2 regions of the Pseudomonas fjordensis genome follow, and region 2 is predicted to be linked to the other one. Evidence: riboswitches for the same ligand, from Rfam matches in the RefSeq annotation. Region 2 holds a riboswitch; the other holds the start of a gene.
What was found. Region 2 has a riboswitch for fluoride ahead of crcB (fluoride efflux transporter CrcB). Riboswitches for the same ligand answer to the same signal wherever they lie in the genome.
Positions count from the first base shown of each region.

Region 1 (16,091 bases), 1.5 Mb from region 2:
CGGCCATGGCTGCCAGAAGGGTACGCCTCTCACGATTGGTACCCCGCACCTTGCGGCGCCTCGTAACATTGTCGAAGGCGCTCTTGATTCAGCCTTCTAGATTCACCCGGTGACACGGGTGGTTCCCACCAAGGGGGAACAACTTCATTAAGCGACTTCGTGTCGCACCTCCGCCCAATTATTATCAATGGGAACCGCCCCGTCATCGAGGTAGCGCGACAGCGCTGCCCAGCGTTTAAGGCTGTAATCGAGCGCTCTGCTGATGGCCGAACCTTCGGGCACAAGATCACGCTGCGCGTTCATCCAGGCATGCAGCCTATCCTTCACCGGTACGGCTTTTTCTTGCCGTATTCGGCGCCGTAAATCCGGCTCCAGGTCTCTGACTTCTCTTTCGATTTCGTACAACAACTGGATATAGCGCAGGGCTTGCTCGGCGAGCGTGCTTTTATTCGTAGCGTGCAGTTCAAAGAACTTGCGCCGTGCATGGGCCATGCAGCCGATCTCGGTCACGCCGAGTTCAAAGCTGGCCTTGTAGCCGCCAAAATCGTCGCAGACCAACTTGCCATTCCAGTCCTGAAGGAAGTCGCGAGCATGCTCTCCGGCGCGACTGGGGCTGAAGTCATAAACCACCGCTGCCACATCCGAGAACTGGCTGGTAGCGTAGGACCACACATAGGAGCGGTGGGTTTTCTTTGTTCCCGGCATGAGCATCTGCACCGGTGTTTCATCTGCGTGGATGATTTGTTGCCCAAGCACTACTTCGCGCAGCGCATCGACCAGCGGCTGCAACTGAACTCCGGTCACGCCAACCCATTGAGCCAAGGTTGAACGTGGAATCGCCAAGCCCGCTCGACCTAAGATCGATTCCTGACGGTAAAGCGGCAGATGGTCAGCAAACTTGGCGATCATGACGTGTGCGAGCAGGCCCGAAGTCGGGATGCCCTTATCAATGACCTGCGGCGGAACCGGTGCCTGGATCAGCGTTTCGCAGTTATCGCAGACCCACTTGCCACGGACATGGCGTTCGACGGTGAACACGCCGGGCGTGTAGTCCAGCTTCTCGCTAACGTCCTCACCGATGCGCTTCAGGGCGCAGCCGCATGGGCGGTGAGTGTTGTCCGGTTCGTGATGGATCAACGTTCGCGGAAATTCTGCCGGCAATGCCGTGCGCTTGGGCCTTAGCTTTTCCTCGGTCGCCTCTGGTGCTATTTGCAACGCCTGAAGCTCGGCCTCAATCGCCGCGATATCAGTATCGATCAGGTCATCTAGCAGGCTGGCCTGTTCAGGATTCATCTGCTCGCTGCGCTTGGCAAACTTCAAACGCTTGAGCTGGGCGATCTCGTGGGTCTGTTTCTCAATGACTGTTTGATCACGGTTGATTTTCTTGCCCATAGTGTCGACTTGCGAGAGCAACTGCGCTGCGAGGACGCGCAGTTGATTGGGAGACAGTTGGTCGAGATTGGGCGAAGAAGTCATACGCCGGACTTTGCCAGAGCGGGCGTTTCGCGACGATAGACCGATAGGCTAATGGCTGCCGTTAAAGCAGTGTGATCGAGCCTCCAGAACCTGCGCGTTGCCATGGCAGCCCCAGCAACAACGTTTGAAGTTGCTCGGCATCCAGTTCCATCTCAGGACCATGGCGGATGCCAGGCCAGTGGAACTTGCCTTGGTTTAACCGGCGCGCCGCCAGCCATATTCCGAAGCCGTCATGCACCAGCACTTTCATGCGATTGGCGCGGCGGTTGGCGAACAGATAAGCGCAGTGCGGCTGCGCCGCACCGAACACCGCGATCACCTTGGCTAGCGCCGTTTCGGTGCCTGCGCGCATGGCCATCGGTTCGGTGGCGAGCCAGATGGAGTCGATGTGAATCATCGCAGAATATCTCGAAGAAAAGTCGCGCAGGCGGCAGCACTTTCAGTGGGCCAGTCCACTTTGATGATGGCGCGCGGGTGCTGTATTTCAACGCAGATATTCGATGATGCTGGATGGGAGTTCGCCCCCGCCAGCGGCATGGCTAACGGAATAAATGCAGGTGGGTGTGCCGGAATTTTCTGCGTTTGCAGCCGAATCCATTTGTGGACGAGGTTTGCGTTGAGGCTATGGCCGAGCGCGACGCTGGCAATCGAAGCGCCTGGTTGGGCGCACTCTTGAATGATCTGGGCTTTGAAGGATTTGGAATAGGAACGGCGTGTTGGCTGCATGAAATACCCGCTTGAAAGGCTAGAATTTGGGCAATTGCATGAACTTGACCAGCCATTTGCATTCGACTTGACCAGTCGTTTGCATCCGACTTGACCAGTGCGCATGATGCCAGTGTGAATCCTGCCCGGGTGGCAATGACGGCTGCCGGGCTTCTGTCCTATCAAATAATCAGCACGCGCTTAGGAGAGGAACATGAAAGGTTTTCTGGTCACTTTCTTTACTCAACAGAATCGTCGCTATCAGGGAAAGATGCTCGGCGACTGGATCGTTGATTTGGCGAAAGAAATGGGACTGCGGGGTGCGACTCTGTCCACAGGTATCGAAGGCTTTGGGCATACCGGCCGGCTGCATTCCTCGCATTTTTTTGAACTAGCGGATCAGCCTACCGAAATTCGTATGGCCATTACCGAGGACGAATCTGTGCAGTTATTCAAGCGATTGGAGCTTGAAGATATCTCGTTATTTTACATAAAAACCCCAGTTGAGATGGGCTTCGCCGGAACAGAAGTCACCTAGTCTGGCCTGCTTTCATAAGCGGTGACTCGAAGACGCCTACGCTTGCCTCGTGCTCCGAAACACGATTTTACATTTTGGACAGAGCTCGCTAAGATCGGCTCATTGGAGATGGCATTCCTCCATTAACCAACCGCTGTGCCCGTAGCAGCTGATGATGCCTACAGAAACCTGATCAACCAGGTCTGTAGGCGTTCGCGCCCAGAATCCCCTTTTTGGTCAGGCCCACTTACATTTTTGTGGCTGGCCAAATGTCTAAATTTCGACGACCTGAACAACTCGACTTACTGCCCTATATTGCGAAATGGCTTGCGCTTGCTGGTCTTGTAGCTCTTTTGGCAGGCTCTGCCTCTGCGTTATTCCTCCTTTCTTTGGATCATGCCACCCAGTGGCGAGAAGCCCATCCCTGGGTGCTCTGGCTCCTGCCAGTTGCTGGCTTTGCCGTGGGACTTGCGTATCACCTGATAGGCAAACCAGTTGATGCCGGAAACAACCTGATCATCGATGAGATCCACGATCCTAAAAAGACTATTCCCTTGCGCATGGTGCCGATGGTGCTAATCGGAACCGTGGTTTCCCACCTCTTCGGTGCATCTGTGGGACGTGAGGGAACGGCGGTGCAGATGGGCGGCGCTCTTGCGGATCAATTGACGCATGTCTTTCGGCTACGCCGCGAAGATCGCCGGGTGATTCTCATGGCCGGTATCAGTGCTGGCTTTGCGTCCGTCTTCGGCACCCCTCTTGCCGGGGCTTTGTTCGGACTTGAAGTGTTGGCCATCGGACGCATGCGTTACGACGCGCTTTTCCCTTGCGTGGTTGCGGCAATCGTTGCTGACCAGGTGGGGAAAGCCTGGGGAGTGGTTCATACGCATTACGTCATTGGCGAAGTGGTTCCCGTGCAGCTCTGGAGCGTCATGGCTGTGGTCGCCGCTGGGATTATCTTCGGCCTCACTGGCCTGCTATTCGCGACGACCACCCATAAGCTAGGGGCTTTCGTTAAACGACTTATCTCCTATTCGCCATTACGACCATTCGCCGGCGGCCTTCTGATCGCAGTGGCAGTGTGGGCGCTTGGTAGCAACCATTACACCGATGTCGATAAGTACATCGGACTGGGGATTCCGAGCATCGTCCAATCCTTTCAAATGCCAATGGCTCCTTGGGACTGGCTTGGAAAGATGTTGTTCACCGTTGTCTCCCTGGGGACTGGATTCAAGGGCGGCGAAGTCACTCCGCTGTTTTACATTGGAGCCACCTTGGGGAACGCGCTAGCGCCCCTCTTACATCTTCCCTTCGGCATGCTGGCTGGTATCGGTTTTGTCGCTGTCTTCGCTGGTGCAGCTAATACGCCACTGGCAACCATTGTCATGGCCATGGAGCTCTTCGGGCCTGAAATTGCTCCGCTTGCAGCCATTGCCTGTATCGCAAGTTACCTCGTATCCGGGCATACCGGGATCTATCACGCCCAGCGCGTCGGTCACAGCAAGCATCACCGTCCTCTGCCGAAGGAAATCCGGCTCTCCGATATCAAGCAATTTCATGCTCAAAGTGAATCCGCCAGCGAGCGCAAAGTGACTTTTATTGGGGAAGAGAAATGACCGAACATCGCCAAGATCGCCTGACAGCTTTGCAGCTCTATTTCCCTGGCGCTAGTCGGGCTCGAGTTACAAATTTCTGGCATCACCTGAGTGCGCCCGCACTTGCCCAACACCTTCTTAAAGTCGCGCAGAAAGCCAAGATTGATCAGGTCATGCTCAAACCGATTTCTGCGGGCTATTTGACGGGCCATCGCATTTCCCATCATCACCCGGAGCTTGGTGATATGCGTCATCCGCAGTGTCTGGAATTGCTGGATACAGAGGTCAAGCTGCGCACCTTCCTGCGCGACCACGCTGACGAGTTGCGCAAGGTGCGAGCAGTTCTTCTCTTATGCGAGTTACCGCTCAGTGAAGCCTTGTAATTCAGTTCGAAGAAACAGTTCGCAAATGAAGAGGCATAGCCGACTAACCGTTGGTCGCTCTCGCCACATTAGAGGATGTTGCCATGAATGGCTTTCAACTGACGTTTTTCACTGAACAGAGTACCAACTACCAGCATCTTCCACTCGGGGAGTGGCTGGTTGAGTTCGCCAAACGAGAGGGCATGTTGGGAGCGACGCTGGTGAGCGGTACGGAAGGCCTGGATCATTTAGGACATTTGCATACCGCGCATTTCCTCAGCGGTGCTGATCATCCGGTCACAGTGACGATATCCACTGATGAGCCCGGGTGCGAGAAGTTGCTGGAAGCATTGGCCAAGGAGGCGTTTTCGCTGAGCTTTATCAAATTGCCCATCGAGTACGGTCGAGTGGGCCAGGCGAAAAGCTGAAAACCACGGTTTGTTGGACAACCAGTAAAAAGGATAAACGCCATGTACCGAATTTATAACCTGCGTCCACAGCCAGCCCCCGTCAACTGGGCTCGTGACAACAGGCCGCTCCTCGTAGGACTGGTTTTTTGGGCGCTTTTTTTGGCGGGCATTGCAGGCAGCCAAAAGGTATCGAGCGAGGGTTGGTACATCGTCACCTCGCTCGAAGGCGCCTTGGTCACGATGCGCATGCCCAGTGAGAAATCCTGCAAGGCAGACGTGACCATCACCTGCGTACCTGGCTACGAGCTGAGAGCACAGCAACGTTGAACGTTACGAGCGCGATGGTGGTGGGCAATCCAAAGATGAGATTGCGAAATGGAACTCACCGACGTCGGCTCATCAAAACCACTTTAGAGAAATGGGATACCACATGAGCGCAGTGATGCTGAGCATCGTATTCGGGCTTGTGATGGGCAGGCTTTTTACAGGATCCGTCTATGAATTCGTCGCGCTTTTCATCGTAAGCATTGGAGTGTCGTTGCTGACGTTTCATCTGCTAGATCAAAGGCGGGCCATGCTACAAGCCCAGACTGCGTACTGCTGTTCTGTGATGGTTGCGTCAAACCAAATGCTGGAGCTTTTCCAGATGGCAAAGGGAGGGCAATTCATGCCCTTGGTGGGAGAGATTCCTGAGCTAATTATTGGAGGCTTCTTGGTTCCCGCAATTGCGGTGTCGGCAGTGCAGCTGTTCAGAATACTCATGGAGAGCTGACTTCCGAAATCGAGGCCTCTCGACTTATTCACATGGTTAATGACGTTCCCGAATCGTCCCTTGGAGAAAATCAATGAAAACGCAAATCCAGGCTATTCATGCACGTGAAATTCTCGATTCACGCGGTAACCCTACCGTTGAAGTCGACGTCACCTTGGAGTGCGGAACACTGGGCCGGGCTTCAGTCCCGTCCGGTGCCTCTACAGGCGCTCACGAAGCTGTTGAGTTGCGTGACCATTGTCAATGGCCATTAATTTTGACCCACTTTTGGCCAATAGAATTGACCCACTTGCTCACCGCTAACCGCCGGTTTTCTGCTTCAAACGATAGCTCTCACCTCCCAGCATAAAGATGTGTGAATGGTGGATCACGCGGTCGATGATGGGCACGGCCACGTTGTCGTCATGGAAGAACTCGCCCCAGCTGGTGAAGTCCTTGTTGGTGGTCAGGATGACCGAGCGGTACTCGTACAGGTTGTTGATTAACTGGAACAGGTTGTACCGGGCTTGGCGCGTCATCGGCAGGTAGCCCAGCTCATCGATGATCAGCACGTCGTATTTGCTCAGCTGATTAAGGCGCTTCTTCAGCTCGCCCTTCATTTCCGCCAGCTCCAGATCCTCGACCAACGCCAGAGCCGTGCGGAACAGCACCTTGTAGCCCGCCTGAACCGCCTTGTGGCCAATCCCAATGGCCAAGTGGGTCTTGCCCACACCCGGTGGTCCGATGAACACCAGGTTGTCGCGGTTGTCGATAAAGCTGAAGTCCAGCAAGGTGCTGACCTGGCGCTTGGTGATGGTGGTCTGGTGCCGGTAATCGAAGGCCTCCAGATGCTTCTCCGAGGGGAACTGCGCCTGCTTGAGGTTGCGGCTTACGCGGCTACTGGAGCGGGCGTTAAGCTCATGCTCGACCAGTGACTGGGCGAAGCTCAGGTAGGACAGTTCATTGGCTTCGGCTCTGGCCAGCAGGGTGGCCAGCTCACCCGCGGTCGCGCTGAGGCGCAGGCTTCGGTACTGCGCGATAGTGCTGTCGAGCAGGCTCATTGGGTCACCCCGTGGCCAGTCGACTGGCCAATGCGGGCATAAGCGTTCAGGTCGGCGTGACTAACCTGGCTACCGGCCTCTGGCGCATAGTCATGGTCGCCGATGATCCGGCCCCGCGCCTTGGCTTGCTGCCATGCTTCGAGGTAGCGCTTGAGCCCGGTGGCGGTCAGTTCACTGCGCTCGCACAACTCGCCGAGCAACGCCGTATCAACCGGCGCATGGGCCATGAGCAGGTCGCGTGCAGCAACCAGCTGATCCTTGTAGATACGCGGCGAAGTACGCTTGAGCAGTTGGCACAGGGTTGCCCCAAGGGCATCGGGCAGGATCGAGTCGATGCCGCGCTCCAGGTCGGTAATGCGCTGGGCATGGTCTCGGTAATGGTTGTTGTTCTTGATCATCCGGCCCTTGGCCTTGCACAGGTCATGGGTGGCTATGAGTTCACCGCTCTCCAGGTCATGGATCAGCAACTGGTTGTCCTGTGCGCTGACACCGACACGGGCTTGCTGCCAGGCCATGGGTACCGAGTACTTGTTGGCCTGCCATGAGATCAAGCCGGTCTTGTCGACCTTGCGGGTCTCCCTTGTCGGCGCCACGTGCAGCAGGTTCTGCGGGACGAGATAGGGCTTGAGCTGACTACGCTCCAGTGCCTCGAAATGCGCTCTTGGATGCTGCCCCGTCGTGCCGTGCACGCGTGCGTTGGCGACAGTCTCGAGCCAATCATTCAGGTGCTGTCGGACGGCGGCCTCGTCCTGGAAGTGCTCGCCGTAGAAGCAGTCACGCTTGACGTACTTGACCCCGGCCTCCACCTTGCCCTTGCTCTCCGGGTCATAGCCCTCGCAGGCATGGATGCGGTACCCGACGGTAGTCGCATACTGGTGGAAGCGCTGGTTCAGCGTCAGCTCACGGTACTGCTCGTTGATCACCACCATCTTGGTCTGATCGTAGATGCACTCCTCGGTGACGCCGCCGAAGTAGCGGAAGGCCTCGTCGTGCATCTGGATAAACCGTTCGGTATCCAGCGGCCGGAAGTTCAGACCGACATACATCAGCCGTGAACAGGACAGCACAAACACCACAAAATGAACGACACGCTCCAGGCCGCCAATCATGACGCCTCGCAGCTCACCGGGGTCGACCTGACACTGCACGCCAGGCACTGACTCAACGACCGGCTCGTAATAGCGCAACTGGCCACTGGCAACCTGCTGCTTGAGCGCTTGCACATAGCGGCGAATGCTCCGGTCTGACACCGCCAGCTCGGTGGTGCGCTCCCTCAGGCGACGGGCCAGCTTGACTGCGCTCAGGGCTGGAAACTGACCCAACTGATTAATCAGATAATCGCGGTGCTCGTCGAGCACCTTGGTGCGTGAAGGGTCAGCAATGGTAGCGCTGATCTGCATCTCATCCAGGTGGAGATACTTGCGTACGGTGTTCCGGGAAATCCCCAGCTCACGACTGATGGCACGGACCGACAGGCCTCGGCCCTGGTCATACAACCCCTTGATCTTGTGAATCACAACCCACTCCTTCAATGATCTGTCCCCGGCCTGTGCATAAGGCGGGTGACGCTACATGGTCGGTGGCCAATGCCACTATGGGTGGGTCAAAATTGTTGGCCAGAGGTGGGTCAGTTTAATTGGCCATTAACACTTAGGGTACGTTCGAGTGATTCGACTGTTTAGCTCATCAACCCAGTGTAACCGGCCAGCAAACACACCTTTCTGACCCCACCGCCAAAGGCGATGGTGTCCACCTATTTAAGTGGACACCACTTCTAGCCTTTTAAGAGGGTCTTTCATGCAGCCACAACGCCGTTCCTATTCCAGGTCGTTCAAGGCCCAAGTCATTCAAGAGTGCGCCCAACCTGGGGCCTCGATTGCCAACGTTGCGCTGAGCCACAGCCTCAACGCGAACCTCGTCCACAAGTGGATTCGGCTGCAAACGCAGAAAAGCATGGCGCTGCATCCCGCTTTTGTTTCACTGCCCATGCCACTCGCCAGCACTGAGTCGCAATCGGCATCATCGACTATCAGCGTTGAGATCCAGCATCCGCGCGGCACCGTTAAAGTGAACTGGCCAACTGAAAGTGCTGCTGCCTGTGCAACCTTTCTTCGAGACCTGTTGCGATGATTCGTATCGACGCCATCTGGCTCGCCACTGAGCCCATGGACATGCGCGCCGGCACTGACACAGCGCTGGCGCGGGTGGTGGCCGTGTTCGGTGCGGCGCAGCCGCACTGTGCTTATCTGTTTGCCAACCGCCGCGCCAATCGCATGAAAGTGCTGGTGCACGATGGGTTGGGCATCTGGCTGGCGGCGCGCCGACTGCATCAAGGCAAATTTTTCTGGCCGGGATCTCGGCACGGCTCGCAGATGGAATTGGGTGCCGAACAACTGCATGCCCTGGTGCTGGGTTTACCTTGGCAAAGAGTTGGGCAAAACAGTGCGATTACCCTGATGTAATCACTGCCATGGCCAGCGTCGCCGTGCAATTGTCCGATGAGCCTATCGTCAGTGTTGGCCTGTTCTGACAAAATCGGCGGCATGACTTTGCTTCCTGATTTCGACCAATTAAACCCTGAACAACTGCGCGCTATCGCCGCGCAGCTGATGCAGCGTGTCGAGACTCTCGATCAAAAAGTCGAGTCCATGGACAAGCAGATCCATCACTACAAAACGGTCAACGACAAGCTGACCCACGAGATCGCACAGCTCAAGCGTTTCAAGTTTGCCAAGCGCAGCGAGCAGCTAAATCCGTATCAAACCAGCCTGCTCGATGACGTGATCGATGCCGATATCGCGGCCATCGAAGCCGAGCTTGAGACGTTGCAACCCGCTCCAGCCCCGACCGTGGCTCGGCAAAAACCTAAACGCACCGCCTTGCCGCCCGAGTTTCCACGCACGCCCATCCATCACGAACCGGACAACACTCACTGCCAATGCGGCTGCGCCCTCAAGCGTATCGGCGAGGATGTCAGCGAGAAACTCGACTACACGCCCGGCGTGTTCACGGTTGAACAACACATCCGTGGCAAGTGGGTCTGTGAGGACTGCGAGACCCTGATCCAGGCACCTGTTCCTGCGCAGGTCATCGATAAAGGCATCCCCACAGCAGGTTTGCTGGCTCAAGTGATGATCGCCAAATACGGTGATCATTTGCCACTGTACCGTCAGGAAAAGATCTTTGGCCGGGCCGGCCTCGCCATCCCGCGCTCGACCTTGGCGCAGTGGGTCGGCACTTGCGGTGTGCAACTGCAACCACTGGTTGATGCTCTGCGCGAAGTGGTGCTTGGACACAACGTGGTGCACGCCGATGAAACGCCGGTACAGGTGCTCATGCCTGGCTCGAAGAAAACCCATCGGGCCTACGTCTGGGCCTATGCAACCACCGCGTCTGCCGATATCCGCGCAGTGGTGTACGACTTCAGCCCCAGCCGCTCGGGCGAACATGCACGCAACTTCCTGCAAGACTGGAAGGGCAAGCTGGTCTGCGATGATTTTGGTGGTTACAAAGCCAGTTTTGCACTCGGTGTCACTGAAATCGGCTGCATGGCCCATGCGCGGCGTAAGTTCTTCGACCTGCACGCCACGAACAAAAGCACGCTCGCCGAGCAAGCTCTGCGCTATATCCAGTTGCTGTACGAAATCGAAAGTGAAATCCGCGATTTGGAGCCCGATGTACGGCGACGAATACGACAAGAAAAAGCCGTCCCCGTGATGAACATGCTGCACACTTGGATGATCGCCCAGCGCGAGCTGGTACACGAGGGTGTGGCCATCGCCAAGGCCCTGGATTACAGCCTGAAACGCTGGACGGCGTTGTCACGTTATCTGGATGACGGCGCGGTGCCTATTGATAACAACCACATCGAGCAGCAAATCCGGCCATGGGCGCTCGGACGCAAGAACTGGCTCTTTGCAGGGTCGTTACGCAGCGGACAACGCGCGGCTGCGCTGATGAGTTTGATCCAATCGGCCAAGCTTAACGGGCATGATCCGTATGCTTATCTCAAGGATGTGCTGATGCGGCTGCCGACGCAGCGCGCCAGTGAGATCGCCGAGTTGTTGCCGCATAACTGGCTGCCGTTACGCAACCTGTAATGCCCGTTCGCTTACAACCCAGTAGCTGATTTTCTCGTTGAGCTCTTCTAAGGAAAAAAAGGTGCTCGCTCTCAGCCTTGCGAGAACGAATCTTTGTACCAGTTGAACAGCAATCTCACCTAGCGACTTGTCTTGCGGTTTACGCGGTCTGGCGGGGTAAATTTGAAATCCGTAGTGCTCAGAAAACTCGGCGTAGGCACGATTTAGGGTCACCACATCTCTCGTGTTTTTCGTCACTGCTGACTTCAAATTATCAGGCACAACGAACCGTGGAACCCCGTCGAAGAACTCCAGGGCCAGAATGTTGCATCTGAGCCAGTCTGGGATCGTTTGACTTCTCACGGCGGTGGCAAAAATGTATCCCGAGGCACCTAGCGTTGCCACGAACACCTGAGCTTGGCTGATTGCTCCAGTATCCGGGTTGGTCACAGGCATTGTCCTGCCACAAAAGTCCACGAAGCACTTGTCTCCGGGGAGGTGAGTCTGTCGCATGCTCAGCTTTTGCCTATTGACCCATTCACGATAAATCCGTGTGAACTGAGCATAAGACACGCCTTCTGGCTCGCTTGTACGAAACTCTTGCCATAGGAGTTCCAAGGTGATGTCAGGAAGTTTTAGCTGTTCATGGATGGCAGGCCATGACGGGTAAGCCTTCCTTTGAGATGAGACTTTTGGCTGGGTATGCAGACGCTCCGCCAGCGCTTTGTCGTCAAGGTGCTTCAGTTCTTCCCAGCTTTGTCCACACTGTGCCAACTGATCCCGAATGGTGCGAACAGTGTTATGGGACACTTTGGCTAATAGGCCAATAGCCCTATTCGACAGCTTGGGGTCGCTCGTAAGGCGTAGCACCTCGCGCTGCGTACTTATTGGCAGCCTCATATGTTCTCCTCGCGACAGGTGTGTGAACACCTCACAGGTCGCGCCGTGTGAAAATTGCAGACAAACGGAATGTGATCGACTTGACGCCGAACGCGAGGGAACACAGAATGACGGCGCGTAGGGCTGAAACCTAACACCATCAAAAAAGCCTAGGGCTCCACCCCTGGGCTTTTTTGTGCTCCAAATCCACCGGCTAGCTCCTATCCTGATCTCATTGTGATACTCCTCATATGCTTAGTTCATACGGCCTGCTGCCGTGCGCAGCGCTGCGTAGCAATCCACCAAGCGACCTCTTTGGACAGAGCAAAGAACCCCCGACGATTAGGCACTTCAAATAGCGGCACCTCAATTGTCCCTCGCTGTTTAGCTTTACGAAACGCGTCGTACGATGTGTAACCCAACTCTCTCCACAGCGCGCTGCCACCCACCATCAGGCCATATCGCTGTTTGAGGTCGAGCTCTAATTCGAATGACAGAAATTGGATTTCAAGGGGCTCGCGCATCGCACTTAATGTCCGGTTTGGTCACAGTTGATAGTAATAAACCGCCCCCTTGCGCTCCAGCCGTAAGACTTCTACATTTTTTACGGTACAAAGATCGTTCGGGGATTTTTAAGTGTCTGATTTTAAGAGAATTGCAAACATTTATTCGGAGTTCGCAGGCAGCTTGCGCGAACAAATTCCGGAAAATAGCCGCCCCCGAAGCAACACAGTGGAAATGCTCGCAGTGGGCTACTGGTTCGAAGGACTGAGGCAGCGGACAGGCCTCAAAACTGCCTATGCCCTTGAGCTGTATTTCGAAAAAGAGTCATTTCGAAGAAATACGAATGGCACGATCCGGCATTACCGAAGCAAGTGGTCTAGGTACGAACAGAAAATGATCTCCCCCAAGGCCAAGACCTTGAGTAGGGTGGAACTGCTAGCACCTGGATCGTCCCGCGACCTGAATCATCCCATATGGACTTTGATGAAGCTGATCTCCCGGCAACAGAAAATCAGCTTCGACAGCTACTTCCGTGCGTTAAATACCGATGTCCAACTGGTGCTTTATCGCAGCACCAGCAACATGATTTGGGACAGTGTTCAGCGCGAACCAATCACTCAAGTTCTACTCGAAAAACTCGAACGCAGGGCAAGCTTGGATGCCCTCGCTGCGTTGATCGCGATAGTGGTCGAAGCAGATCTCCTAGGTCGAAAAACCGTTGCTATCAAGGCAGCAGGCACCTTGCACAAAGTACTTCTGATGCTGGCAATGGAGCTTCAAGCGCGCGGTGTTGCCGTTGGCCTAATCGATTGGCTCGTGTTCAACGTCCTACCCCTTGGAGTGCCTGCCCATCTGCATATCTGGATGAGCAGCGCTGACTACATCCACGCGTCGGCGCATTTGAACACCATGGTTTACCAGCATCCGGAAAGGCGCGGAAAAGCCCTACCTTGGAAGCTTCGTAATAAGCTGATGTGCAAGCTGCTTGCCGGGGACATGGGAATTGACGTTTTGCACGCAATGCGCCCTCAGTTCGAGTTGCGGACGGACATAGGGGAAATTGCGGCCGAGCTGGTCGAGGAGTTTAAGAAGACGTCGGCACTGAGAACTTGGGGATGGATGTGCATCATCGATGGCGCGCCACAGACAGTGCCACCAGTACCGCTGCTTTAGCCTTTCAAATGACTCGCTAGGCGAGTGGTCAAGTCCAATGCAAATGCCTGGTCACTTCCGATGCAAACGACTGGTCAAGTCGAATGCAAATGGCTGGTCAAATGGGTTGCAATTTCCCATAGAATTGGTGTCCACTTAATTTAAATGCACACCATGTCTTCGCTTTGCAGAGCTGGGTAGATGACCTGGCCGGACGGTTACCCACTTTATTCTGACTCCGCAGATCATTATCACGGGTTTTTAAGACTTTACTCCGCGCAGTGGGGCTACGGTATATGGCTTTACCCAACACCTTGCAACAGGCATTTCGACGGTGATGGCGGATTGGGCAAAAGCAGCCAGTGAGGGTGTTTTTTTGGCTATGCCGGCAGCTCTCAGATTACTTGCCTGCAGTTGATGGCCAAGAAAATCGCCGTGATTCAAAGCACGTCGGGAGATGTGCCAGATTCTGGTCTCGACTCGCTGAACCAAGATGGTGATTCAGTTGAAATGACACTTGCAAGGCAGCTCATTGCTTCATAGTTTGACGGCCACCTTCGGGTGGCCATTTTTTTATAACGATCCCAATTTACCAGCGGCCAACTCGACACTTCAAAAACCATGCGTCCTGGAAAACCTATTTCCTGATGCACCTAAGAGACTGGTTTGAGAGGGTGTATTCGCTTTTGCGCGAGGACGCCCATGAACCTACCACGCCCTACTCGAACCACAGCGATACTCAGTCTGTGCCTTGCATTATTGGCAGGCATTCTGTGTTATGAGCATCATCAACTCTCCCAACTCCGCACCAGCTTGGCTGCGACTGCAGACAAAGAGTCGCTCGATGCGTTGTTGACGCGGCTTGGCAAAGTCGATGAGCGACTGGGCACGGTAGCCGGCAACCACCTGGTGACCAACGAGGACTTCCGAGCCGGGCAGCAGGCTTTATCGAATCGAATTGATGCCGCACAAGCGTATGCAAAGCAAGCGACGGAGTCAGCGCAAGAAATCTCTCAAAATGCTGCGTCTGCTGGTGAATTGCTAGTCCTCAAAGCCAGCGTCGAAACACTCGATAGCCGTCTTCAAGAACTCAGTCAGTCACGCATCAAACAAACCACTGCTGTGCCCCTCAAGCCCAAGCCTAAGCCCGTTGCCCGCCAACCAAAGCGGCCAAAACCGCCCGCTACCGCCACTGTCACACCGCAAACACCCCCTTTTACCGTTGTCGGTATCGAGTATCGCGGCGGTGAACGCTTTTTGTCCGTAGCACCGCCTGGCAGCACGCAGTTGAATCAAATTTACCTTATCCGACCTGGTGACGCTGTGGCGGGCACCGCCTGGCGACTCAACGCGCTGGACGGAAGATCCGCACGCTTTGACGTGGCCGGAACACCTCAAACCGTAACCGTCGCGCAATAGGACCTCCTTTATGCACTCCCCTACCACTTCCTCGAAAACAATGAAGCCCAGGAACATTTTGGGTTTCATTGCAGGCTTGGCCACCTTCGCGTTTGCATACGGCTGTCATGCGGCTTCGGGGCAATCAACGTCGATCTCGAACACTCAGAACAGTGAAGTTCACAACTCTTCTCAAGGAGCAAGTCAGACAGAACTCGCCCGCGAGTGGGGATTGACCCCCCAAGAATGGTCCCGTTTTCAAACTGTGATGGAGGGTCCTCGCGGAATCTATTCGCCAGGCCTGGATCCTCTGACAGCACTTGGCATCGAAGCGAAGTCGGAGGAGGAGCGGCGACGCTATGCAGAGCTGCAGGTGCGAGCCGAGCGACAGCGTATCGATAAGGAACTGGCGTACCAAAGGGCCTATGACCAAGCCTTCGCACGTCTTTACCCCAATGAAAAAGTCATCCAACTATCGTCCAACCCTGCATCTGCTCCTGGCTCGGGAGCGTTAACTGCTGTGAAAGGCACTGGACGACTAGCCGTTTTTGTTCAAGACAGTTGCAACGCATGTATTGACCGCGTCAAAGACTTACAAAACCAGAAACAGTCCTTTGATCTGTACTTCGTTGGTAGTCAAGGTGATGACGAAATAATTCGCCGCTGGGCCATCTTGGCTGGAGTCGAACCGGCCAGCGTGAGAAGCCGACAGATCACATTGAATCACGATGCCGGTCGATGGCTTGGCCTTGGACTCGGCGGTGAGCTGCCGGCCGTGGTACGCGAGGTGAATGGACAATGGCAGCGTCTGTAATTCGCGCGGCTTTAACGGGGGGGCTACTGCTCACCGCGGCATTTGCTAACGGTGCCGAGGTTCCGCCACCGGCCTATCAGTTGATTGCCCTGCCTGCCGGCGTTCCGTCCGAGGTGCTGTACTCCGTTGCACTGCAAGAGAGTGGCACCCGACTTCGCGGCCAGATCGTCCCCTGGCCCTGGACGTTGAATGTCGCCGGCGCCGGATATCGCTTTGCGACACGCAGCGATGCTTGCAGAGCGTTGATGATCGCCCTTCAGACCGCAGGCCCAAATAGAGTCGACGTCGGGCTTGGACAAACCAACATCGGTGCCAACGGCCACCGTTATAGCTATCCCTGCGAAGGGCTGGATCCGTACAAAAACCTCTCGGTTACGGCCCAGATCCT
Region 1 covers NZ_OZ336860.1:5,340,488-5,356,578, forward strand. The annotation lists partial or broken gene tnpC (IS66 family transposase) at 169-1,476, opposite strand; gene tnpB (IS66 family insertion sequence element accessory protein TnpB) at 1,538-1,873, opposite strand; gene tnpA (IS66-like element accessory protein TnpA) at 1,870-2,202, opposite strand; gene ACWHXD_RS24370 (DUF190 domain-containing protein) at 2,396-2,719, shown strand; fluoride riboswitch at 2,815-2,887, shown strand; gene ACWHXD_RS24375 (voltage-gated chloride channel family protein) at 2,968-4,314, shown strand; gene ACWHXD_RS24380 (hypothetical protein) at 4,311-4,676, shown strand; gene ACWHXD_RS24385 (DUF190 domain-containing protein) at 4,760-5,083, shown strand; gene ACWHXD_RS24390 (hypothetical protein) at 5,126-5,392, shown strand; gene ACWHXD_RS24395 (hypothetical protein) at 5,496-5,837, shown strand; partial or broken gene ACWHXD_RS24400 (phosphopyruvate hydratase) at 5,911-6,072, shown strand; gene istB (IS21-like element helper ATPase IstB) at 6,137-6,877, opposite strand; gene istA (IS21 family transposase) at 6,874-8,394, opposite strand; gene tnpA (IS66-like element accessory protein TnpA) at 8,675-9,007, shown strand; gene tnpB (IS66 family insertion sequence element accessory protein TnpB) at 9,004-9,339, shown strand; gene tnpC (IS66 family transposase) at 9,421-10,977, shown strand; gene istA (IS21 family transposase) at 10,963-11,856, opposite strand; gene ACWHXD_RS24435 (hypothetical protein) at 12,096-12,359, opposite strand; gene ACWHXD_RS24440 (hypothetical protein) at 12,472-13,512, shown strand; partial or broken gene ACWHXD_RS24445 (DEAD/DEAH box helicase) at 13,803-14,034, shown strand; gene ACWHXD_RS24450 (hypothetical protein) at 14,194-14,910, shown strand; gene ACWHXD_RS24455 (TIGR03759 family integrating conjugative element protein) at 14,951-15,703, shown strand; gene ACWHXD_RS24460 (lysozyme family protein) at 15,688-16,091, shown strand, end outside.
Region 1: it holds a riboswitch for fluoride, as region 2 does, so the genes downstream of both, ACWHXD_RS24375 (voltage-gated chloride channel family protein) here and crcB (fluoride efflux transporter CrcB) in region 2, are expected to answer to the same signal.

Region 2 (16,091 bases):
CCCCGACGAAATAGCGGCTGGACTGATCGAAAATGTCCTGCACCGAATAGTTGACCACCGTCATCATCGGGATCACCGCACTGAACGCCACCAGCAGGAACACCGGCAACACCAGCCACCAGGCCTTGTTGTTCTGCACCTTGTTCATGGCGCCACCTCCAGCAGGTAATCGTCGGCGTAGAGCATCAGCCATTGCGCGGGGAAACTGATGGAGGCCTTGCCTTCCGGCACCGGCTTGTCCTCGGCCAGGCGCACCTTGAGCGTGGCGCCGTCGAGGTTGAGGGTCATGATCTTGTAGGTGCCGAGGTCTTCCACATGGACGACGTCGGCTTGCAGGGCGTCAGGGTTGTGCTCGTCCCACACGTGGATAAATTCCGGGCGGATACCAACCTGGAGTTTTTTGTAGTCAGTGGTGTTGAGACGTTGCTGCAACGCTTCGGACAGTGGCAACAGGGTATTGGCGAACCCTACACCGCCAGACTTGGCCTGCACCTCGATCAGATTCATCCCAGGGCTACCGATGAAATAACCGACAAAGGTGTGGCTGGGCCGCTCGAACAATTCACGCGGCGTACCGAACTGCACGATCTGCCCGCCATACATCACCGCGATCTTGTCGGCGAAGGTGGAGGCTTCCAGTTGATCATGGGTGACATAGACCATGGTGATATTGAACTGCTCATGGATCTGCTTGAGCTTGCGCCGCAGTTTCCACTTCAGGTGCGGGTCGATCACCGTCAGCGGCTCATCAAAGAGAATGGCCGACACGTCATCGCGTACCAGGCCACGGCCCATGGAAACTTTCTGTTTTTCGTCGGCGGTGAGGTTGCGGGCTTTTTTGCTCAGCAGGTTTTGCAGGTCGAGGACTTCGGCGATCTCCTGCACCTTGCTATGGATTTTCGCCTCGGCCATGCCCTGGTTGCGCAGCGGGAACGCCAGGTTGTCGAACACCGTCATGGTGTCGTACACCACCGGGAACTGGAACACCTGGGCGATATTGCGTTTCTCCGGGGTGAGCTCGTTGACCACCTGGGTATCAAACAGTACCTGACCTTCGGACGGGCTAAGCAGGCCGGAAATGATATTGAGCAGCGTGGACTTGCCGCAGCCTGACGGCCCGAGCAAGGCATAGGCTCCGCCCTGCTCCCACACATGGTTCATTTCCCGAATGGCGTAGTCTTCTGGCCCCGCGGGCGCAGGGCTGTAGCTATGGGCCAGGTTGCGCAAATGGATCTCGGCCATCAGGCAACCCTCGCGACACGGCGCCCGGGGGCCTGGACCAAGCGGCCCTGACCATCGAACACAAACAGTTTGTGGGTGGGGATATACACGCGGATCGGCGCGTCGACATCGTACTCATGCACCCCCGGCAGGTGCAGCACCAGCAGGAAATGCTCACTGCGCACATGCAGGAAGGTTTCCGAGCCGCTGATCTCGGCGACTTCCACGGTCACCGCCAGCTCCAGGTCATCATCGTTGCTGGGCACCAGGCTGATATGGCTGGGGCGCACGCCAAAGCGGAAATCGCCTTCGCCGATGGGCCGCAGGTCAACATTGAGTGGGAAATGCACGAAATTGGCGAAGCTCACTTCGTTGCCGCTGATGCGCCCTGGCATCAGGTTGATCGGCGGCTCGGAGAACAGCTCAGCGGCGAGCACGGTTTGCGGCTGGTGGTAGACCTCGGCGGCCTTGCCACTCTGGATCACCCGCCCCTCGTGAAGAATGGTGGTGGTGCCGCCCAAGGCCAGGGCTTCGTTGGGCTCGGTGGTGGCATAAATGGCGATGGTGTGGCGCGCCTTAAACAGTTCGCGCATTTCCTGGCGCAGCTCTTCGCGCAGTTTGTAGTCCAGGTTGACCAGCGGTTCATCGAACAAAATCAGTTCGGCGTCCTTCACCAAGGCGCGGGCCATGGCGGTGCGTTGCTGCTGGCCACCGGACAGCTCCAGGGGGTGGCGCTGCAGGAATTTCTCGATGCGCAGCATCTTGGCGGTTTCCAGCACCTTGCTCTGGATCACCTCATTGGACACACCGGCCTGGCGCAACGGCGAGGCGATGTTCTCGAACACGGTCATGGTCGGGTAGTTGATGAACTGCTGGTAGACCATCGACACATTGCGCAGGCGCACCGGCTTTTGCGTGACGTCCACGCCGTTCATCAGGATACGGCCGCTGTCGGGCTTGTCCAGGCCGGCCATCAGGCGCATCAGGCTGGTCTTGCCGGACAGGGTGCGACCGAGCAGGACGTTGAAAGAACCGGCTTCGAACCGCAGGTTGGCGTCGTCGATCCAGGTTTGGCCGTCGACAACGCGGGAGACATGTTCCAGGGTCAATGACATGACACGACCTTTTTTATTATTGGAATGAATCTGGTCCATTGTCAGAGCGAGTTTCGTGCCAAAACCGCAAGCGCTTGATGTGTAAGGAAATGGGTGAATCATGATGTTCAGGAGTGAACAATCCGGCTGAACAACTGAACACTGCCGGGGTTGACAATGAACAGTTGTGAACAACACTCTCATAACCAACACAGACTAAATGTGGGAGCGGGCTTGCTCGCGAATGCAGTGGGTCAGTCAATCATCGGTCGACTGATACACCGCATTCGCGAGCAAGCCCGCTCCCACAGTTTGAATCGGTTTCTTCAGTTAGATATGCAAAAACAATAACAATAAAAATGAAGGTCGCACGATGGCCGAACCCTTGACCCACGACACCCTTATCCAGGAATCCTGGCGCCGTTGCCGCGCCTATGGCCTGGACCACCAGAGCGCCCCCAGCTTTGACCAACTGCCCGCCGAGGGCATTCGCCAACTGCTGGAAAGCCAGCATTCCCTGGTACAGACCACCCACCAGGAAGTGTTGCCCTACTACGAAAACATTCTCAGCAATTCCAACTGCCTGATCATGCTCGCCGACAATCAGGGCCAGGTGCTGACCTCGTGGGGTACCCAGCGGTTTATCGAACCCACGCTGGCCCGTGGCTTCAGCCCCGGCGCCAGTTGGATGGAACGCGCCAGCGGCACCAATGCCATCGGCACCGCGCTGGCCTGCGCCCAGGCCGTGCATATTGAGCACGATGAGCACTTCCTCAAGGCCAACCGCTTCATGACCGGCTCCGCAGCGCCGATTTTCGACGCCCAGCGCGAAATCATCGCCGTGCTGGATGTGTCCAGCGACAGCTACCTGCCGCCCTCCCACACCCTGGGCATGGTCAAGATGATGAGCCAGACCGTGGAAAACCGGCTGATCCTCAACCTGTTTCGCGGCGAACACTTCCAACTGACCTTCAACACCGGCTTGAGCAACCTCGACAGCCAATGGGCCGGCCTGCTGATCTTTGATGAAAGCGGCCAGGTGCTGTCGGCCAATCGGCGTGCAGATAACCTGCTGGGCATCAGCCTGTCGCGGGTGATGATCGACAGCCTGTTCAAGGTCTCGCTGCTGGAGTTGCTCAACCAACCGGAAGGGCTGCCCTTCGCCTTGCACGCGGCGGGACGCAATAGGTTTCAGTGCCTGTTGAAGCGGCCCAAGCAGATGCCGGTGCAGGCCCGGGTGTTCAGCCAACCGCCGCCGCCAGCACCGACCTCGATCAACCTCCAGACCCTGCATTTTGGCGATGTGCGCGTGGAAAAAGCCGTGCGCCAGGCCGAGCGCCTGCTGGAAAAAGACATTCCGTTGTTGATTCACGGCGAGACCGGCGTGGGCAAAGAGGTGTTCGTCAAAGCCCTGCACCAGGCCAGTTCCCGCAGCCGGCAGGCGTTGATCGCAGTGAACTGTGCGGCGATTCCCGCAGAGCTGGTGGAATCGGAACTGTTCGGCTACGAAAAAGGCGCCTTCACCGGCGCCAACCAGAAAGGCAGCATCGGCCTGATCCGCAAGGCGGACAAGGGCACGCTGTTTCTCGACGAGATCGGCGATATGCCGCTGCCGACCCAGGCCCGCCTGTTACGGGTGCTGCAAGAACGCTGCGTGCAACCGGTGGGCAGCAGCGAGGTGTTCCCGGTGGATCTGCGCATCATCTCGGCGACCAACCGCGCCTTGCGCGAGCTGGTGCAGGCTGGGCGCTTTCGCGAAGACTTGTACTACCGCATCGGCGGCCTGACCCTGGAATTGCCGCCGTTGCGCGAGCGTACCGACAAGCAGGCGCTGTTCCAGCAACTGTGGCAGCAACACCGCGAGCCGACGCAATGGGCCGGGCTGAGTGCCGAGGTGCTGAGGCTATTTGAGCAACACCCGTGGCCGGGGAATTTACGCCAGGTGAGCAGCGTGTTGCAGGTGGCGTTGGCAATGGCCGAAGAGCAGCCGATCCGCGCAGAGCACCTGCCCGATGATTTCTTCGTGGATTTGCAGGCGACGCTGCCGCAGTCCAAACCCGAACACCTGGATGAACGCCTTGACCTGAACCAGCGCCTGGAAGCCGTGGGCGGGAACATCTCCCACCTGGCGCGGGAGTTAGGGGTGAGCCGCAACACACTGTACAAGCGCCTGCGCCAACACGAAGGCTGATTTAACGCCAGCTCCAGGAAACGCCGGTGTAGATACCCCGCCCATCCGCAGGGGTAGAGCGCACCGCGTCCATGCCGTTGTCGTCGTAGCCCGGCGTGACGGTGTTGGCGTAACGGCGGTTGGTGAGGTTGCGCAGGTCGACCCAGGCTTGCCAATCCTGCTTGGGCGCGTCATAGCCGAACGTGGCGCCGAGGGTGGTGTAGGCCGCCGCGTAGTAGGAATTGGCGTAGTCCACCGCTACCCGTGATGCATGCTCGGTGTTGAGGCTGGTGTAGAAACCCGTCGGGTGGCTGTAGCGCAGTTGCGCCTGGTAGTAGTGCTTGGGAATGCCGGGCAAGGTGTTGTCGCCGAAGCGGTCGTCATCGCGGTAGTGGAAGTCGCTGAAGGTGTAGGCCTGGCGCAGGTCGAGCTTACCGCTGCGGCCGCCGTCCCACAGCGGGCTGAGCAGGCTCAGCTCCACACCCTGGTGCACGGTGGGGCTGGCGTTGGATTCGGCGATGATGGCGCTACTGTTGACGGTTTGGGCCTGGGTTTCCACGGAGAGCAATTCGTGACGCACTTCGGAGCGGTAGAGGGCCAGGTCCCACTGGCCGAGCCATGCTTCACCGCGCCCGCCGATTTCCAGAGTGGTGGCGGTCTGATTACGCAGCTTCACGCCTTCGCGCTGTAACCCCGTGGCTGCCCCACTGCCCTTGCCGAAATATTTGTTCGACCCCCAGATCATCGACCATGCGTGCGGTGGCTCTACCGAGCGGCTCAGGTTGCCGTAAATCTGCAGCTGCGGGGTGAAGTCGTAACGCAGGCCAATGCGCGGCGCGTAATCCCAATCATGCTGACTGATCGGCGCCTGGCCGTCGGGATACGTGACCTGGGTTTCGCGGCGCGTGTAGATGGCGGCGAGGCCGGTGGTCAGCCACAGATCCTCCACCAGTTCCAGCTCATTGCCTACATGCAGCACGGTATCGGAGCCCAGATAGCTGTAGTCGCGGGTCTTGGTGCCCGGGGCATAAATGGCGGTGTTGCCCGCAGGGATGCGGACGTATTCCGACGCGCCATTGTTCGGCATCGCCTGGGTGGTACGCAGGCCCACGGTGGTGGTGCTGGCATGGCCGAACAGGCTGTCCTGGCGGATGTAATTCAGGGTGCCGCTGATATCGGTGTAGGCGACCTTGAGGCGGTTGGTGCCTTCGCGCAGGTCCATGGGGTAATCGTGGTAGGCCAGTCCGACCTCGACCCGTGAATTATCGTCCAAGCGCAAGGTGGTTTTGTTGGCGATCCAGGTGGAGCCCGGTTGCAGGCGTTTTGAGTCGCGGGCGGCATTAAGGCTGTTGGCGGCACGCGGATCATGGCTGATCTGGTCACGCGTGAGCCTGCCGGGAGAATCGTTGGTGGTTTCGCGATAACGCAAGTAGAAGCGCGTTTCCAGGTCCGGGTTAAAGCGATAGCCAAAGTTGGCGGCGATGCCCTTGCCGGTACCAGCGCTCTGGTGCTGATAACCGTCGGACGCCGAATCGGTGAGGCTGATGTAATAGTCGGCGTCCCCCAGCACTTGCCCCGAACTGACTTCACGTTGAGCATAGCCGCGACTGCCGACCTCATAGCGCACTTGCAGCTTGGGCGCATCCAAGCCGGTGCGGGTGACGTAATTGACCGCACCGCCCAAAGCCAACGCGCCCTGATCGAACCCGTTGGCGCCACGCAGCACCTCTACCCGGCTTTGCCACAGCGGGTCCTTCAGCTCATAAGGCGTACCCCCTGGGCCGGTAAGCGGCAGGCCGTCGAACATTTCATACAGGCCGGAGGCATGGGCACCGGGGGCGCGGTTCAGGCCCGAGCCACGGATGGACACCTTCACCCCTTCGTTATTGGCCGCTTTGGCGTACACACCAGCCTGGTATTTGAAGACATCCTCGTTGCTGCTGACCCGTCCCTGCTGCACGCTGTCCATATCGATGTAATTAGTGCCACCGGGCACGCTTTTGAGCTGCGCCTGGGCGATTTCTGCGGCGCTGGCCTCGGCCGTGGTGACTTCAACCGGCGCCAATTGCAGGCCTTCGGCCTGTACCAGCGAGCTGAGGGTCAAGGCGGCAAAAATAAACGGGGGGTGGCGCAGCAGCATTGGGGGCAGGTCCTTGGAATCCGGGAACGTGCCGGGCCAAGCCCACCACGCGAACAGTGATGGGAAGGCAGGCACGCCCGTCGAGTCACTCCTTAATGACGGACAGGGGCGTATCAAAAACAGGGATGAATCAGTTTAGCCATCGGTAGTTGCCAATGCCCGCAGCAGATCATCTGCATCCGACCCCGGCGCAAAGCGAAAGCCATACATTTCGTCAGTGGCGAGAATCTCCCCCAAGGTGTCGCGCAATTGGGCCTCCGTGGGCGAGTCACGCAATAACTTATGCGCCGGCAGCAATAACTCGGCAGACACGCCCTGGGCCGTCGCGGCGTCGATCACCGCATAGAGGATAAACCGCAAGCGTATTTCGCGATCCGTGGGCCAAACCGTTTTTCGTTTACCCAAGGTAGGGCCTCGTGTTTAAGAAAAATCCGAGGCTATTGCCCGCAGGCAAGCGTTTCAAGCCGCGAAAGGCAAGATAGGCCGCTTCCTACAGCGGAAAGGGAAACACCGCACCGATTGGTCGATGCGATGGGCCTTATTGCACCGGCAGGAAATTCATCAGCAACAAGCTTTGTGCGTAATTGAGGCCGATACGTCGGTAACGCTCATCGAGGATTTGGGTAAGCAGGTCCAAACGCGCGACGATCTTGCCGAACTCAACGGCAAAACTGAGGTTACTGCCCTCCTCCGATATTTCATTGGAAAACAACAGCAACACGCCATTGGCATCCTGACGCTGGCTAAGCAACCAGGTGGCCTTTTCGATATTGCGCGCGGCATTGCTGACAAACTGCGGGTTGATCGAGTCGGTCACATAAAACTGCGTGCGCCCGCCGTGGGCGGTCACGAGCATGCTGCCAATCGCATAGATGAACGCGCCGACGCGGTCGCCGCGAAAGTCGGGGCTCAGGGAATAGCTCAGGGCAGCCAGGTCACGCCGGTCACCCAGTGCGGGCAAGGGTTGGCGATTTTCGATGGCCTGGCGGATTTGCCGGGCGGCAGTCACCGCATCCGGGTAGCCCGATTGACGCCACTGATTGGGGTTGCGCAGGTAGAGCTTGCTCATCAGCAAGTAGAGGCTTTGCAGGTTGTCACGCATGCCCAGGGTGGCCATGCGGTCGACGCTGGTCTGGAAGAACTCATCGGGCTTGCCATCGCTGAACTGCCTGGCGATATCGCGGCCCTGTTGTTGGCTGCAGCCTGTTGCGCAGAGCGCGAAAACCGCAACAAGCAGCAGCGGCCATCGGGAGGTGGAAACAGTTAACGTTCGATCCATCGGCACCGTGTCTGATCTGTGGGCCACGCGCAGGAGTCGGGTGGCTGGGACAGGGGTAGATCAGCAAAATGCAAAAAAGTGCAGCGGTGCGGGTCGGATCAGCATAGGACTACAGCAACGAGGTGAACGAGACCACGCTACCCGAGCCATCAAGCGCCCACTCTGTAGGAGCGAGCTTGCTCGCGAAAAACTCACAGGCGCCGCGTTCAATCAAGAAACACGCGTTATCGTTGACGTTTTTCGCGAGCAAGCTCGCTCCTACAACCGCATTACGGCACAGGGCCGGGCTCGTTTGCCTGAACGCCTTCAGGTGTCGGGATGTTCACTTGCTACGGAATCGGCCGCGTCTACATCCGACATGTCTTCCTCAAGCGGTGCCTCGTCGTCCGGCGGCAGCGGGACATTGTCCTCATCGCGCCGAGGGTCATGCCCTGTCTCGTTATCGGTGCCCCGGGTAACCGCTTGCTGGGAAATGTTGCCTGGGGCTTTTTCGTTGATTTCCATGCTGGCTCTCTCCGTTTATCGCTCGGGATATCCGTGCTTAAGATTGAGAGGTAGCAACGGATGAAGAGTGCCGGATGTTAGACGAATGGCGGTTCGTCTTTGAAAGGTATGAATGCGACAAACAGCATTTGTTTGATTATCAGCACACCCAACCCCCAGAAACGCAAAAGCCCCGCTTTCGCGAGGCTTTCGTGTAAATCTTGGCGGGAAACCAGGGATTCGAACCCTGGAGACGCTATTAACGTCCGCCGGTTTTCAAGACTGCCGAGTTAACTATAATAATCAACACCTTAGCTATTTATCTTTTCCGCAACTCAGAGTTTTTACCAAGCCTACAGCCCGCATGTATCAAGGGGCGTGCATTGGGTTGCGGAAATGATTTCCCCCTCCTCCGGCGTCCTGCCGAACGATCTCCCCACTCAATAATTTGCCTGCTACGCTGTTCGCTCCACGGAGGAACAACGATGCCGAACTCAGACCTAATCCCTTCCCTGCTTTCCAAACTCTACGAAAACCAACTTGCCCTCGAAGCGTCCATCCTGGAGCTGTCAAATTGGGTTGAGCAACGTGGCTCCGCCGAGGTGGCAGACAATGTGCGAGGCGCCCTTTTCACAATCGGCCACAATGAAGAATTCATCAAAATGTCTCTGGCTGTCCTTATGACGGAGGAATGAGCGCTACTTGCAGGCCACCGTCCAGAGTTGGTCCAGCTTAGTGGTATAGCTCTGGCTCATCATCTCTCGACGCATACCCCAGTCAGGGTTGGTAGGTACGCTGGCAGATCGAAGCGTTCCCCTTCCCCAGCGTTCATTGATCTGATCAAGAACCGTCATGACCTGGGTTGCCTCGGTCGGCTGCGATATTGCAAAAAGATCATCGGTGTATTCGCCTGGCTGGCACAGGTTGAGCAGCATTACCTCGGCCTTGCTGTATTTGAAACCCGGCCGGAAAATCCTGTCGAGCGCATCGACGGCGGCTTTCGTGAGCAGGCGCACGTCATCGGTGGGGTACGGCATATCGACCACCACGCCGTTGGCATACTTCGCCTCCTCGGGGTTGAACATGCCTGTGCGGATGCAGACGCGGACCTTTTTACAAAGTGAGTTTTGGGCGCGAAGCTTTTCTGAGGCGCGCATCATGTAGGTGGCCACCGCCTCCTTGATCGGCGGCAGATCGGTCAGCCGTTTGCCGAACATCCGGCTGCAGCATATTTCTTGCTTGGGCGGGTCGGGCTCGTCAAGTTCCAGACACGATGTGCCGGCCAGCTCCCGCGCCGTCTTTTCGATCACCACGCTGAATTTCTTACGGAGCGTCCGAGGATCTGCCCTGGCCAGGTCCATCGCTGACTTTATGCCCATGGCGTCGAGGTGGAGCTTCATTTTGCGGCCTACGCCCCACACTTCGCAGACGTCAGTATTACGCAGGACCCAATCGCGCTTGACCGGATCGGTGATGTTCACTACACCACCGGTTTGAGCTTGCAATCGCTTTGCCGTGTGGTTGGCCAGCTTGGCCAAGGTCTTGGTGCTCGCTATTCCAACTCCCACTGGAATGCCAGTGCAGCGCAGCACCCGCTCCCTGATTTGACGACCCAAAGCATCCAGCCCGGGAATACCCGATAGGTCAGCAAATGCCTCATCGATACTGTAAATTTCAACGGCAGGAACCATCGATTCGATCAGAGTCATCACTCGCTCGCTCATGTCGCCATAGAGCGCGTAGTTAGACGAGAAGGGAATGATGCCGTGTTGCTTCAGCTTGTGTTTGATTAGAAAATACGGCTCGCCCATCTTGATAAACGGCTTGGCGTCGTAGCTGCGGGCAATGACGCAGCCATCGTTTGATCTGAATGACACTAACAGTTAGCGGAAGATAACATATTGATTTATATTGAAAATACACCACTAACATTTTTTATGGTTTTGGCGATTCAGCGGGATCAAATAAGCCTTTTGATTCACACAGACGAAGGCAATTCGGCATAGATAGTTTGACGCTCGTGGCGTCCGTCCTGGAGGCGCACATCGAGAGTTATTCGTCGAAGTCAGGCCTCGATATCACGCATCAGAGTATCGATGACGTCAGGTTTGTCATGGACGCCGAACCGATCCACCAGCATGGAGGTCGCTTGGTTCATGCCAATGATGTCGACCGCGCACATACACGACGGAGTCTGAGCACCACCTTGTCGAGAGCCGCCACCGCCGCGATATCCCCGATGTATTCCTTGAATTCAAGTTTGGTATGCCTTGATACTTCTGAGGGGGCTGATATACGATGATTTCAGGAGATGGCATTCCTCCTTTAACCGCCTAGTGCTGATGATGCCTACGTGAACCCTGGACAGGGTGCGTAGGTGTATCCGCTCCCTGTCCCTGAGCTAGGACAGGATTATGATCCTACGACCCCAGTCGCCTCTCTTTTTTTGTGCTTACCTGTTACCTATTTGGCCTAGGTCTGACGAGGTGAGCCCACCATGCTGAAATCACTTTTGGTTATCGCCGTTGGCGCGTCACTCGGTGCCTGGTTGCGCTGGCTATTGGGTATGAAGCTAAACGCATTGTTCCCCACGATTCCCCCAGGCACTGTGATTGCAAACATGATCGGGGGCTACATCATCGGCTTAGCAATCGCGTTTTTGGCCGCATCCCCGACTCTGAGCCCTGAGTGGCGCCTGCTGATCATCACGGGTTTCTGTGGAGGGCTCACCACCTTTTCTACGTTTTCGGCAGAAACAGTTGCCCTGATCCAGGAAGGCAGATTGCTCTGGGCGTTCGGCTCAATTTCATTACACGTCGTGGGCTCGCTGACGATGACGGCTGCCGGGCTTCTGTCCTATCAAATTATCGGTACGCGCTGAGGAGATGAAAATGAAAGGTTTCCTGGTGATTTTCTTTACCCAACAGAACCGTCGTTATCAGGGCAAGATGCTCGGCGACTGGATCGTTGATTTGGCGAAAGAAATGGGACTACGTGGTGCGACCCTATCTACGGGTATCGAGGGTTTTGGGCATACCGGTCGGCTGCACTCCTCCCATTTTTTTGAACTGGCGGATCAGCCTACCGAGATTCGCATGGCTATCACCGAGGACGAATCTGAACGGTTGTTCGTACGATTGGAGCTTGAGGAAATCTCGGTGTTTTACATAAAGACTCCAATTGAAATGGGCTTCGTCGGCAAAAAAACCACCTAGTCCGGCATCCTTTTACCAAGCTAGGCTTCAAGAGATCTTCCTGTGCTTGTTGTTTCCGTAACATGATTTTACATTTTGAGCGGAGCTAGCTAAGATCGACGGATTGGAGATGGCATTCCTCCATTAACCAACCGCTGCGCCCGTAGCAGCTGATGATGCCTACAGAAACCTGATCAATCAGGTCTGTAGGCGTTCGCGCTCAGATTCCCTTTTTGGTCAGGCCCACTTACTTTTTTGTGGCTGGCCAAATGTCTAAATTTCGACGACCTGAACAACTCGACTTACTGCCCTATATAGCGAAATGGCTTGCGCTTGCTGGTCTTGTAGCTCTTTTGGCAGGCTCTGCTTCTGCGTTATTCCTCCTTTCTTTGGATCATGCCACCCAGTGGCGAGAAACCCATCCCTGGGTGATCTGGCTCCTGCCAGTGGCCGGCTTTGCTGTGGGACTTGCATATCACTTGATAGGCAAACCCGTTGATGCCGGAAACAACCTGATCATCGATGAGATCCATGATCCTAAGAAGATCGTGCCTTTGCGCATGGTACCGATGGTGCTGATCGGAACCGTGGTTTCCCACCTTTTTGGTGCATCTGTGGGACGTGAGGGGACGGCGGTGCAAATGGGCGGTGCCCTTGCCGATCAACTGACGCATGTCTTCCGTCTGCGCCGCGAAGACCGTCGGGTGATTCTCATGGCCGGTATTAGTGCTGGCTTTGCGTCCGTCTTCGGCACCCCTCTTGCCGGGGCTTTATTCGGACTTGAAGTATTGGCCATTGGACGTATGCGTTACGACGCGCTTTTCCCTTGCGTGGTTGCGGCAATCGTTGCTGACCAGGTGGGGCAAGCCTGGGGCGTGGTTCACACGCATTACGTCATTGGCGAAGTGGTTCCGGTGCAGCTGTGGAGTGTCATGGCTGTGGTGGTAGCTGGGATTGTCTTTGGCCTTACCGGCCTGCTATTCGCGACAGCGACCCACAAGCTCGGAGCCTTCGTTAAGCGGCTTATCACCTATTCACCATTAAGACCCTTTGCCGGCGGCCTGCTGATCGCAGTCGCAGTGTGGGCGCTCGGTAGTAACCATTACATCGACGTTGATAAGTACATCGGGCTAGGCATTCCGAGCATCGTCCAATCCTTTCAAATGCCAATGGCCCCTTGGGATTGGCTTGGAAAGATGGTGTTCACCGTTGTCTCCTTGGGCACTGGATTCAAAGGCGGTGAAGTGACACCGCTGTTTTACATCGGTGCCACCTTGGGGAATGCGCTGGCTCCCCTCTTGCACCTTCCCTTCGGCATGCTGGCTGGTATCGGCTTTGTCGCCGTCTTTGCCGGTGCAGCTAATACGCCACTGGCAACCATCGTTATGGCCATGGAGCTCTTCGGGCCCGAAATTGCTCCGCTTGCAGCCATTGCCTGTATCGCAAGTTACCTCGTATCCGGACACACCGGGATCTATCACGCCCAGCGCGTCGGCCACAGCAAGCATCACCGTCCTCTTCCGGAGGAAATCCGGCTCTCTGATTTCAAGCAATTTCATGCTCAAAGTGAATCCGCCAGCGAGCGGAAAGTGACTCTTGTGGGGGAAGAGAAATGATTGAACATCACCAAGATCGCCTGACAGCTTTGCAACTCTATTTTCCTGGCGCTAGCCGGGCTCGCGTGACCAGCTTCTGGCACCACCTAAGCGCACCTGCACTAGCCCAGCACCTCCTTAAAGTTGCTCAAAAAGCAAAAATTGAGCAGGTCATGCTCAAGACGATTTCTGCAGGTTATTTGCCAGGCCATCGCATCTCCCATCATCACCCGGAGCTTGGCGATATGCGTCATCCCCAGTGTCTGGAATTGCTAGATACAGAGGACAAGCTGCGCGCATTCCTGCGCGACCACGCTGACGAGTTACGCAAGGTGCGAGCAGTTCTTCTCTTATGTGAGTTACCGCTCACTAACGCGTCGTAATTCAGTTTGAAAACAGCTCGGAAATGAAGAAGTAAGGCCGACCGAAGCGTCGGTCACTCGCCACATTAGAGGATGTAGCTATGAACGGCTTTCAGCTGACGTTTTTCACCGAACAGAGTACCAACTACCAGCACCTTCCACTGGGAGAGTGGTTGGTCGAGTTCGCCAAGCGAGAGGGCGCGTTGGGTGCGACGTTGGTGAGCGGTACGGAGGGGCTAGATCATTTGGGGCATTTGCATACGGCGCATTCCCTCAGCGGTGCCGATCATCCCGTCACGGTGACTATATCCACTGATGAAATTGGGTGCGACAGGTTGCTGGAGGCATTGGCCAAGGAGTCGTTTTCACTGAGCTATATCAAATTGCCCATCGAATACGGTCGAGTGGGCCAGGCGAAAAACTAAAAAACGCACCTTGTTGGACAACCAATAAAAAGGATAACGCCATGTACCGAGTTTATAACCTACGTCCACAGCCAGCCCCTGCTAACTGGGCTCGTGACAACAAGACGCTTCTCGTAGGACTGGTTTTCTGGTCACTTTTTCTGGCCGGCATCGCAGGCAGTCAAAAGGTCTCGAGCGAGGGGTGGTACATCGTCACCTCGCTCGAAGGCGCATTGGTCACGATGCGTATGCCCAGTGAGAAGTCCTGCAAGGCCGACGTAGCCCAGACCTGCGTACCGGGCTACGAGCTGAGAGCACAGCAACATTGAGCGCGATGGCGGTTGGCAATCCAAAGATGAGATCGCGAAATGGAGCTCACCGACGTCGGCTCATCAAAATCATTTTAGAGAATTGGGAGACCACATGAGCGCAGTGACGCTGAGCATCGTATTCGGGCTTGTGATGGGCAGGTTTTTCACAGGATCTGTCTATGAGTTCGCCGCGCTTTTCATCGTAAGCGTTGGAGTGTCCTTGCTGACCTTTTATCTGCTAAATCAAAGGCGCGCCAGGCTACAAGCCCAAACGGCGTATTGCTGCTCTGTAATGGTTGCTTCAAACCAAATGATGGAGCTTTTCCAGATGGCAAAGGGAGGGCAGTTCATACCCTTGGTGGGAGAGATTCCTGAACTAATTATTGGAGGCTTCTTGGTTCCCGCAATTGCGGTGTCGGCAGTGCAGCTGTTCAGGATACTCATGGAGAGCTGACGTCCGACATAGAGGCCTCTCAACGGTTTCACATGGTTAATGACGTTCCCGAATCGTTACTTGGAGAAGATCTATGAAAACGCAAATTCAGGCCATTTATGCACGTGAAATTCTCGATTCACGCGGCAACCCTACCGTTGAAGTCGACGTCACCTTGGAGTGCGGCGCCAACCGTTCGCACACCACTTTGACTGTGATGAGGACAGCTCGAAATCTCCGCGACCATGGACTGACTTGGATGCGATCAGGAAGTCATTCGTCCTGCAGCCGGGAAATCTGTTGGTTTGGTCAGCGTAAAAATCGAATCACGTGTATCCGTTGGCAAAAAAGTCAGCGGCCTTAGCCTTTCATAGACGCTTGGAGATATGAGCATGAGCTACGCGGACATTCCAGCTGGTAACGCAATCCCCGATGACTTCTTCACCGTTATCGAGATTCCTGCAAACCACTCGCCGATTAAGTACGAGGTGGACAAGCCGAGCGGACAAATTTTTGTTGACCGCTTCCTCAGCACACCGATGTTCTATCCGGCCAACTACGGGTTTATCCCGAACACGCTGAGCGACGATGGCGATCCTCTCGACGTTCTGGTGATTTGCCCATATCCCGTCTCACCTGGTGTTGTAATCCGCAGTCGCCCGGTTGGTGTGATGTACATGACTGACGAAGCCGGAGCGGATGCCAAGGTGATCGCAGTGCCTCATGAAAAACTCAGCTCTATGTACAGCGACGTCAAGGAGTGCTCAGACCTCCCTGCGTTACTCCTCGCGCAGATCCAGCACTTCTTCGAAAACTATAAAACATTGGAGCCAGGCAAGTGGGTGAAGATGGGCCGCTGGGGGAGCTCAGATGAGGCGCGGGAAGAGATTCGCAAATCGGTAGCTGCATATATCCCCAAATAGCTCTTCCGCCAGTTGGAATTCAGCCGGGAGTCGAACTGAGGGGCGCGTGATTTGTAATTGGCCTCTCAGTCGCCCGGAACATTAAATATCGATGGAAACACGCGCATGGAAAAATGGGTGGCTTATGCCTTCATCTCAATGTTTTTTGCCGGGTTTACTTCTGTGATCGCCAAGATGGGACTCGCAGGCATTTCAGCTGAGCTTGGTCTAACAGTTCGAACCCTGTTCGTGTGTGCCTTTGTACTCGTATTCGCCGCCTGGGCTGTTCCGACACAGGAAGTGGCCAACATCACAAGCCGAAATCTGTATTGGCTAGGACTGTCTGGCGTCACCACTGCCTTGTCATGGATCTTCTACTACAAGGCACTGAAAGTCGGGGATGTCGCCACGGTGGCACTGATCGATAAAGGTAGCGTGGTCGTTGCCATGCTGCTCGCCGGCCTGGTGCTTCGAGAGATCATCACGTTGCGCATGATCGCCGG
Region 2 covers NZ_OZ336860.1:3,837,810-3,853,900, forward strand. The annotation lists gene ACWHXD_RS17065 (carbohydrate ABC transporter permease) at 1-148, opposite strand, end outside; gene ACWHXD_RS17070 (ABC transporter ATP-binding protein) at 145-1,242, opposite strand; gene ACWHXD_RS17075 (ABC transporter ATP-binding protein) at 1,242-2,336, opposite strand; gene ACWHXD_RS17080 (sigma-54-dependent Fis family transcriptional regulator) at 2,689-4,506, shown strand; gene ACWHXD_RS17085 (TonB-dependent receptor family protein) at 4,508-6,625, opposite strand; gene ACWHXD_RS17090 (hypothetical protein) at 6,761-7,030, opposite strand; gene ACWHXD_RS17095 (hypothetical protein) at 7,164-7,904, opposite strand; gene ACWHXD_RS17100 (hypothetical protein) at 8,211-8,408, opposite strand; gene ACWHXD_RS17105 (hypothetical protein) at 8,873-9,082, shown strand; partial or broken gene ACWHXD_RS17110 (Y-family DNA polymerase) at 9,086-10,255, opposite strand; partial or broken gene ACWHXD_RS17115 (sodium-independent anion transporter) at 10,453-10,622, opposite strand; fluoride riboswitch at 10,686-10,746, shown strand; gene crcB (fluoride efflux transporter CrcB) at 10,885-11,268, shown strand; gene ACWHXD_RS17125 (DUF190 domain-containing protein) at 11,279-11,602, shown strand; fluoride riboswitch at 11,699-11,771, shown strand; gene ACWHXD_RS17130 (voltage-gated chloride channel family protein) at 11,851-13,197, shown strand; gene ACWHXD_RS17135 (hypothetical protein) at 13,194-13,559, shown strand; gene ACWHXD_RS17140 (DUF190 domain-containing protein) at 13,640-13,963, shown strand; gene ACWHXD_RS17145 (hypothetical protein) at 14,005-14,271, shown strand; gene ACWHXD_RS17150 (hypothetical protein) at 14,366-14,707, shown strand; gene ACWHXD_RS17155 (hypothetical protein) at 14,781-15,050, shown strand; gene ppa (inorganic diphosphatase) at 15,079-15,609, shown strand; gene ACWHXD_RS17165 (EamA family transporter) at 15,715-16,091, shown strand, end outside.